DNA from 3 places in the Erwinia pyrifoliae DSM 12163 genome. Region 2 is predicted to be linked to each of the others. Evidence: predicted binding sites of a transcription regulator. Region 2 holds the regulator's gene; each other region holds the start of a gene.

Region 1 (3,179 bases), 660 kb from region 2:
CCAGCTGCGCTTCATAACCCCATGTTTTTACGTTGTAGTCGGAATAAGTGCGCAGATATCCCGTTGACGGCGATTCCTGCGGACTTAACGTATTATCATGCGCTTGGGTTTGCTGGAGATAGATTTTGTTGCTCAGACTGTCGATCCAGTCAATGTCTGGCGTCCATTCATCCTTCAGGGTTATTCCCCAGCGACGCGTGTTGCTTTGCTGATCAGCGTCACCCAGCGGCTCCTTGAAACGGTCGGTCCAGCTTGCATAGCGGCTATGATTTACTTTGCTATAGAAATCGAGCGTAGCGGCCAGTTTATGCTGTTCATCGGGCTGCCAGATCGCTGAAGTGAGCACGGCATCCGAATGCCAGTTGGCGGGGTAGGCATCCAGCACATCGCTGTTATTACGCGTTTGCTGCCCATCGCGGCGGCTGTAAGCGATCAGGCCGCGCAGATTCCGATCCCCGGCGGCTGCGGTGATGCCATTGTGCCAACTGCGGTTGGCAGAATCGTAGTCGCTCTGATAACCAAAATAGCTCTGTTTATCCGGCAGCAGATAATCATCTGCCGATTTTGGCAGAAAGGAGACCGAACCGCCCATCGCGGTATTGGCGCGAGATGTCGCCGTGGCTCCGGCTTCAATATCTACCCGGGCATAAAGATACGGGTCAATATAATCGCGCCCGATGCCAACGGTGTTAACCCCTGAACGGCTGCCGTAGCCTCGGCCGGTGGCGTCCGGCTGCGGGATGCCATCTACGCTGAGCGCTACGCGGTTACTTTCCAGGCCTCGGATGTTGTAGCCGGCGTAACCCGCGCGGTCGAAGCCGCTTTTTCCGCTGCCTGAACCACTGCTGCTGCCCACCGCACCGACCAGCGGCTGATAGCGCATGATGGAACCAAAGTCGTTAGCGCCGCGTCGCTGCATATCAGCAACGCTAATACTTTCCGTGCTTCCGGCCGCCTGCATAACCGGGGGGGATAGCACGGTCATTAGCGCATTATCCTCTGGCATAGCAAACAATATTTGTTGCTGGCCGGAGCGGTTTTCCGCCAACGCGCCGCTCGGTTGAGCAGCGGAGCTGGTGGTGGTAACGGCAACGCCAAACAACGTCCCCATCATCAGTGACCTGTGAAAAATACCCTGACGGTATGAAAAATTGGACATGGTAAACACCTGAATAGTTTATGAGTATAGGCTCAGGCATGGCTTCCATACGGGAATAGAGGGTCCCAAACACAATTTGACGGGACAAAACTAAAGATGACATTCGCTATCATATACAAATGATAATCATTATCAATAAAAGCATGCACAAATTTACCGCTGTACACAATCTGAGGCATTAAAAAAGCGTTCAGCCGTGATGGGTAAAGGCGTGACAGAGGAGGTGACAGGATACGAAAGTGTCATAACTTGATCAGTTTCAGCGATAAACCGTTTAATGATAGCCAACAGAGGATGCCCGCTATTAAGGTATCAATTCTATCATTTAAGGAGAGAGTTTATGCTACCTGGCGTCTCGGCTGGAATTCCACAAGTTACCCCGTCAACTACAAATATTACTGATAATATAAGTCGCAACGGGGAGGGTTCCAAGGTGTTAGAAAATGTGTTAGGTACAGAAAGCACGAATACTGAATTTCATACTGCAAAGAGTTCCCAAGAAACAACCTTTCTGCATTACCCTGAAATACAACGAGGTGACAAAGCTGCAGTAAAATTAATAAATTTTGTTAACGACGGAACATTAACTGAAAACGTGAAAATTGAGGGTACGGTAAAGTTAGACGGTAGGAATAGTTCTGTAGCCGTTGATTTTCGGACGGGAAAAATGTGGGGTCAGACCCGTAAACATGTTATCGATACAAATATTGATCCAAATATTGATCCAAAAAAAGATCCAAATAAAGGATTTATGTTATTTGTAAACGATGGGAAAATTAATGATATATTTAAAAAATCATTTGAACAAATTAATAAACATAAATTATCTGGAGAAAATCATGCCGCAATATTTGGTGAGTGGTGCGGAGTTGGGGTTATGGATACTGATTCTAAAGATTTCGCCATTAATAAATTGAAGCCTTTATTCGTTGTTTTCGATATTGCATTCTTTAAAGAAGGAAGTAAAAAAGGAAACAAAGCAAGAAATCAGGAATGTCGTTTTTTGCCAGCCAAAATAGTCAACGACATTATAACCAGCGCAAGAAATGGAGGCCAAAGGAATTCATCAGACAATGATCCCTCAACAGCTCAAGAAAGAGTTTTCTGCACAAATGAATTCGAAACCTATGAGCTAACCATAAATCCTCTTACTTTTCAAATAGAAGGCAATATTTCTGCAGGATCAAGCAAATTCCTACGACATAAGGTGCCTGAGCGATTGCTCGAAATCACAAATGATATAATTGAGCAATGCCCTGTAGCCCATAAGCTTGGCCAAAAGGGGCGAGGAGAAGGCGCGGTATGGAGAGTCGTTTCTGATAATCCAAAAACAAACGGCCTGATGTTTAAAGTTAGTGAGACAAAAGACACAGAATCGAAAGCTGGTAACTTGCCCCCTGAGCAGAAAGAAAAAATAAATAGTAAAAACGTATTTATTACAACATTTTTAACGAAAGAACGCATGGAAAAGGTGTGGTCTGAAACGCCGAAGAATCGTGTGTCCCAACCCATCTTTTGTCAGGCAGTGAAAAAGAATATCGGCCTTGAACAACCAGCCAGTGTGGAAGCAAGCGGATTAAAGACGAAAGAAATTCATAAGATAATTACAAGCGTGGCTGGTGATTGGTATATGCAGCACCAAGGCAATGAACAAAAATAATCACCAGGAGTTGGTGATTTTTCATCATTGATCATCACGCTGATTATAGCCCGTTGCTAAGAAGGTCAACGTATCCGACAACCGGATATCGCTTAATCGTGCTGTTCTTTACCATCCTGTCGATTTGTTTTTTAACCGATCAAACCGCTGTCTTAAAGAGCACAGCGGTTATTTACTTCAGATTTCAGTAACCCGCAAAATCGCCTGACGCCTGCCCTTCCAGACGATATGCACCCACTTCGATATATTCCCCGGCTACCTGGTAGCGCTGACCATGTTCGGGATGTTCTCTGCCGAAGTTTCGTGCCGATCCTTCAGGCGGCGAGGTCACCACATTCCAGCCGGCTCGGCCGTTACTTA
Region 2 (3,179 bases):
ATATCGGCACGCGTGGCCGGGCTGCTATTCGCACTGCTGGTCGCGCTGTTTATCTGGCTGGGGACTGCGGTGGTGAGCCGTATGACGCTTATTTTTCTTGGTGCGAAGGTGGTCACTTTTCTGATGATCTTCGGCGGGCTGCTATGGCATATCCAGCCGGCCAATTTATTGGACAGCAACGCAGGTGACAGTCACTATCTGCGCTATTTGTGGATAGTAGTGCCATTTTGCCTCGCCTCTTTTGGTTACCACGGCAATATTGCCGGGCTGATTGGCTTTTATGGCAAAGATGGCGGTCGCATCAGCCGCTGTCTGGTTTACGGTACGCTGCTGGCGTTGGTTATCTATTTTGTCTGGATTATTGGCACGATGGGGAATATTCCGCGTGCTGAATTTAAGGCGATCGCCGCGCAGGGAGGGAATATTGATGTGCTGGTCTCGGCCCTGTCCGGGGTGTTACAGAGCCGTAACCTGAATCTGCTGCTGGATATTTTCTCTAATTTCGCCGTCGCCTGTTCATTTCTCGGTGTCAGCCTGGGCTTCTTTGATTATCTTGCCGACTTGTTCAGGCTGGATAATTCGGCGATCGGGCGGCTGAAAACCACCGTGCTGACGTTTATTCTGCCCTTAACGGCTGCGCTGATCTGGCCAAATGGTTTTCTGCTGGCAATCGGCTATGCCGGTCTGGCGGCAACCGTCTGGGCGGTGATCACTCCGGCGCTGCTGGCCTGGCAGGCGCGGCAGCGCTTCGCGACATCGGCATGGCGGGTAAGGGGAGGGATACTGCCTGTGGTGCTGGTGCTGATGTTCGGCGCCATGAATGCGCTGGTTTCAATACTCTCTTACGGTGGCTGGCTGCCGGTATATACTCAGTAGCAGGCAAAAAAAACGGTGGCGCAGAGGCCACCGTTCCATCGTCTTACCCGTCAGACTTAAAGCCATGAGCGTTGCCACGTTCCTGCAACGCGCAGTATTCAGGGTATCAGGTGCAAATTATTTGTCGTGGAGCGTCTCATTTTCACGGCAGTCGCCCAGAGCACAGTGGCCATAGAGATACAGGCTGTGGTTACTCAGTTTGATGCCGTGACGCGTGGCAATTTCACGCTGACGGGATTCAATGGATTCGTCGCTAAATTCAATCACTTTGCCACAGTCCAGGCAGATCAGATGATCATGATGGTGCTGCTGCGTCAATTCGAAAACGGACTTTCCGCCTTCAAAGTTGTGGCGGGTAACGATCCCCGCGTCGTCGAACTGGTTCAGTACGCGGTAAACCGTGGCCAGACCAATCTCTTCGCCCATATCGATCAGGCGCTTGTATAAATCTTCCGCACTGACGTGATGGCCTTCGGGTTCCTGAAGCACTTCCAGAATTTTCAGTCGGGGAAGCGTGACTTTCAGGCCGGCCTTCTTTAATGCGGTGTTGTTGTCAGTCATGCGGATTTTGTCCTGTTACTTTGCTCGTCACTTAGTGGCTGTAAGGCCCTGAACATCGGTCGACGCTGAAGCGCAATGAGAGTCAGTATAGAACTGATACGTCGAAATGAAAACTAAAGGGGGAACCGTAAACCACAGCTGGAGGTAAGAACAACACGCTTAACAGCCGTGGGATTTCGCGCCCGGGTGGTGCTATGTTAACATTTCGATCTGCCACATCCGTTCGCTCTTTGACCGACCGTGGTGGTCAAAGAGGCGAAGGGCGCTTAGAGAGCCGATAACCGATGGGGTTATTGTACCGTTTTGCAGGTAAAAGGTACAAACATCTATCTATTACTTGTATCGCTAAAACCATTGATTTGGTGCGGGATGGCTCTCACACCGGGTTGCGAATTCAGGCCTCAATGATTTCTTTCAGCTGAAGTTCATCGAAAATCTGTTTTACCCACTTATCAACGCGTTGGTTGGTGAGTTCTGGCTGCCTGTCTTCATCAATGGCAAGGCCGAGGAAGTGATTATCGTCCGCGAGACCTTTTGAGGCTTCGTACGTGTAACCTTCGGTGGACCAGTGACCGACGATCACCGCACCGTTAGGCTCGATGATATCGCGTATGGTTCCCAGAGCATCACAGAAGTATTCAGAATAATCTTCCTGGTCACCACAGCCGAACAGGGCAACCAGCTTACCGTTAAAGTCGATCTCAGCAAGGGTTGGGAAGAAGTCATCCCAATCGCACTGGGCTTCGCCGTAGTACCAGGTGGGAATGCCCAGCAGCAAAATATCAAAGGCTTCAAGATCTTCTTTGCTGCATTTGGCAATATCATGAACTTCTGCAACGTCTTTTCCAAGCTGCTTCTGGATCATCTTTGCAATGTTTTCTGTATTACCTGTGTCGCTGCCAAAGAAAATGCCGACAAGTGCCATGAGCTTAATAACCTCTTGAATCTTAATGATATGGAGACTGCTGTATAACGAGCAGATAGCGGTAATGATATCAGACTGCCGTGAGTGGATAAATGTGTAATATGGCGACATTTGTTGCTGAGTGCTAAGTCCACTATTGTTCAGCTTTGATGGCGTTGCAGCTGCTTAAGCAGCATTTCTTCGATCAGTTCGCTGCGACTCATATTACGTTCTTCAGCCAGCTGATTAAGCACCTCGACCGCGTCGCAGTTCATTTTCAGTTCGATACGCTTCAGCCCGCGCACTTTATCGCGTTTGAGCTGATTGCGTTTATTGATACGCAGTTGTTGATCTCGCGTCAGCGGATTCGTTTTGGGTCGTCCCGGGCGACGTTCATCTGCAAACAGATCGAGCGTTGTGCGGTCCGTGTTCTCTTTTGCCATAGAATCGTAATACTGAAAGGCTGGATTTCTGATGAACAGGCTCGTGCTGCCGCCTAAAAATCAGCAGCGGCAAAATGTTAGCGCGCCATCATAACCCAGCAAAAGTGGTGACGACAATCATTTCACCGCAGCAGGAAATAATTGTTTTTACAGCGCAAAAAAACGACGTATTGCGCGCAATACGGCATCAGGTTTTTCCGCGTGGACCCAGTGCCCGGCACCGGCGACCACATGTGCACGCGCCTGCGGGAACTGCGCCAGCAGCTCGTCACGATACTCATCGGCCAGATAAGGCGACAATTCGCCACGAATAAACAGCACCGGATGGAGCCAGGCAGGCTGTGGTTGCCAGCCGATAAGGCGATCGTAGCATTGCCAAAGCACCGGTACATTGA
Region 3 (3,179 bases), 1.0 Mb from region 2:
TAATGCTGACGGGTCGGCGCATATAGCGCTTTCGCCTTGTTGACATCCCCTGCTTTCACCGCGTCGGTAAACGCTTTCGTCGCGTCCACCAGCTGTGCCACTTCCTGAGTCACATACAGCTTGTAGTTGGCTATCGGCCCCACCAGCTGCAGCAGATCCGGCTTGCCATCATTAGCCTGATGACTGTCGCCAGCTTTAACAATCAGCTTGCCCTTTGGGTTGCTTAGCAGGCCACAGGTCATGTCGTACTCCCCTGCCTCCAGATTAGCCGTCATCTTCTGCGTAAAGCCCGGCGCGATATTTTCGCGCTCTTCCACCACCATCACCCCTTTGAGGATCTCCCACTCCAGACCTTTCTGGCTGTTATTTTTGATGATGAACTGGGTTTTACCGGCAGCAACCGTCAGCGTCATTGGTTCGCACTGCCGGTCGTTCACACTCACATTAACCTGAGGGATATCCGCCGCCAGCGCAGCGGTAGATGAGGTTAAAGCCGCCAGCAGCGTCACGTTCAGTGCCTGACGGCGAAATTGTGTCGTCATAATGTCATTCCTGTCAGAGAGTTGAAACCGGCAGGTCGGCGACCTGCCCGGCAGAATCAGCGTGCAGCGGGGGCGGCAGAGGATGGAGCGCGCCCAGGCATCATAAACAACAGCAGTGCAGGAACCAGATAGATAAACCACATCGCCACTTCACTGACGCTTGGCGCTTCCTGATAGCCCAGCAGGCCCTCCAACAGCGTGCCAAAGATGCTGTGGGTAGAGAGGGTTTGGCTGAAGTCAAACGCCACCTCCTGGAAATGATTCCACAGGCCGGCTTCATGGAAGGCGCGCACGGCACCTGCTGCCAGCCCGGCGGCGACAAAGATGATAAACAGGCTGGTCCACTTAAAGAAGCTGGCCAGATTCAGGCGCACCCCGCCCCAATAAATCAGCATACCGAGCACCATTGCCGTGCCCAGGCCAAGCATCGCCCCCAGCGGCGGCGCATAACCCACGTCCTGCTGAAAAGCGGCCAGCAAGAAGAAAACCGATTCAAGACCTTCACGCGCAACGGCGAGGAACACCATCAGGATCAGCGCCCAGCCGCTGTTGCTCCCCTTCTGTAAGGCGTTGTCCACCGCATCTTCCAGCTGCGCCTTCACGTTACGCGATACTTTGCGCATCCAGAACACCATCCAGGTGAGTACCCCTACGGCGATGACGGCGACCAAACCTTCGAACAGCTCCTGCTGTTTCTGGGGAAATTCGCCGGTGGTCTCATTGATAAACCAGCCCAGACCCAGACACATGGCGGCGGCAGCGAACACGCCAGCCCACAGGGTAGCAAACCACTGACCACGCCCGGTACGTTTCAGGTAGCTGGCAATCAGGCTGACAATCAGCGCCGCTTCAAGCCCTTCACGTAACATGATAAGAAACGGGACAAACATGCCTCATACCTCGAAAGAGTAGATTACCGTCAAAACGGGTAAATAAAAGTAAAATGCGAACGATAGGGATTATCATTATCGTGCAGGGAAATACAAGTCAGAAGTGGATCTTTTTTATGCTGATTGATGACAGCCGGTCGCTGTCATCAGAGTCTCTTAACTGAGATGCGGGGTAATGATGCGCCGGGGCCAAATGGCACCAGCGCAGAAGAACGGCTTAATCGGCCTGATATTCCGCTTCGGCAGCGGCGAAACGCTGCTGTGCGGCGGCAGATGGGGGTTTATCAGCCAGACTGAATAGCACAATAGCGATACTGGCAAACAGGAAGCCGGGAATAATCTCGTAGAGACCCATCCAGGCGTACTGCTTCCAGATAAGGACGGTGGCAGCACCGACAATCATTCCGGCCAGCGCGCCGTTACGCGTCATGCGTTGCCAGATCAGTGATAACAGGACCACCGGACCAAATGCCGCGCCAAAGCCTGCCCAGGCATAGCTGACCAGGCCCAGTACACGGTTTTCCGGGTTAGCCGCCAGCGCAATAGCAATGACCGCCACCAACAGCACCATCACCCGACCCACCCATACCAGCTCTGGCTGGCTGGCGCCTTTACGCAGGAAGTTTTTGTAGAGGTCTTCAGTTAGCGCGCTTGAGCACACCAGCAGCTGACAGCTGAGCGTCGACATCACCGCAGCCAGAATGGCCGACAGCAGGATCCCGGCAATCCATGGATTAAACAGGATGCGCGTCAGTTCAATAAAGATGCGTTCACCATTTTTGGATACCTCTCCCGCATGTTCAGGATGGTTTTCGAAATAGGCGATGCCGAAGAAACCGACCGCCACCGCTCCCATCAGACACAGGATCATCCAAATCATGCCGATACGGCGCGCCGTGCGAATAGAACGGTGTGAATCTGCTGCCATAAAGCGCGCCAGAATATGCGGCTGACCAAAATAGCCAAGACCCCAACCGAGCAGCGAAACAATCGCCACAAAGTTAAGGTTCTTCAGCATATCCATATTTTGCGTGCTTTTGGCGGCAATCACCTGCATCGCATCGCCCAGGCCGCCGACGGCGACGATAACCATTACCGGCGTCAGGATCAGCGCAAAAATCATCAGGCTGGCCTGCACGGTATCGGTCCAGCTCACCGCGAGGAATCCCCCGACAAAGGTATAAACGATAGTGGCGGCAGCACCGGCCCACAGCGCGGTTTCGTAGCTCATACCGAAGGTACTTTCGAACAGACGCGCGCCGGCTACCACGCCGGAAGCACAGTAAATGGTGAAGAACACCAGGATCACCAGCGCCGAAATCACCCGTAGCAGCTTGCTGCTGTCTTCAAAACGGCTGGAGAAGAAATCCGGCAGCGTCAGGGCATTGTCGTGATGTTCGGTCTGCACACGCAGACGGCCGGCGACAATTTTCCAGTTAAGGTAAGCACCCAGCGTCAGGCCGATGGCGATCCAGCTTTCTGAAATGCCCGACAGGAAGATCGCTCCCGGCAAGCCCATTAGCAGCCAGCCACTCATATCTGAGGCCCCGGCCGACAATGCCGTCACCATGCTGCCCAGACTGCGGCCCCCCAGAATATAGTCATCAAAGTTTTTTGTTGAGCGGTAGGCAATAAATCCGATCAGCACCATGCCGAGAATGTAAACACAAAATGTCACCATCATTGGTGTACTAAGAGTCATTGAGCTTCTCCATTTATTATCAGTTTCCTCTGACCATAAGCATTC

The links. The regulator Fur, encoded in region 2, represses iron uptake genes when iron is present. The targets are predictions, from matches to a motif close to ATAATAATGAGAACNACTATCAA.
Region 1: EPYR_RS09205 (TonB-dependent hemoglobin/transferrin/lactoferrin family receptor) is a predicted target of Fur. The motif match lies at 1,273-1,295, and genes of this name have one in related genera.
Region 3: efeU (iron uptake transporter permease EfeU) is a predicted target of Fur. The motif match lies at 1,492-1,514, and genes of this name have one in related genera.

Annotation. Positions count from the first base shown of each region.
Region 1 is NC_017390.1:2,064,247-2,067,425, forward strand. It holds gene EPYR_RS09205 (TonB-dependent hemoglobin/transferrin/lactoferrin family receptor) at 1-1,159, opposite strand, end outside; gene EPYR_RS09210 (RNA ligase family protein) at 1,500-2,819, shown strand; gene EPYR_RS09215 (LLM class flavin-dependent oxidoreductase) at 3,004-3,179, opposite strand, start outside.
Region 2 is NC_017390.1:2,728,253-2,731,431, reverse strand. It holds gene mtr (tryptophan permease) at 1-876, shown strand, start outside; gene fur (ferric iron uptake transcriptional regulator) at 994-1,437, opposite strand; gene fldA (flavodoxin FldA) at 1,832-2,362, opposite strand; gene ybfE (LexA regulated protein) at 2,503-2,784, opposite strand; gene ybfF (esterase) at 2,932-3,179, opposite strand, start outside.
Region 3 is NC_017390.1:1,718,956-1,722,134, reverse strand. It holds gene efeO (iron uptake system protein EfeO) at 1-542, opposite strand, end outside; gene efeU (iron uptake transporter permease EfeU) at 599-1,432, opposite strand; gene putP (sodium/proline symporter PutP) at 1,650-3,134, opposite strand.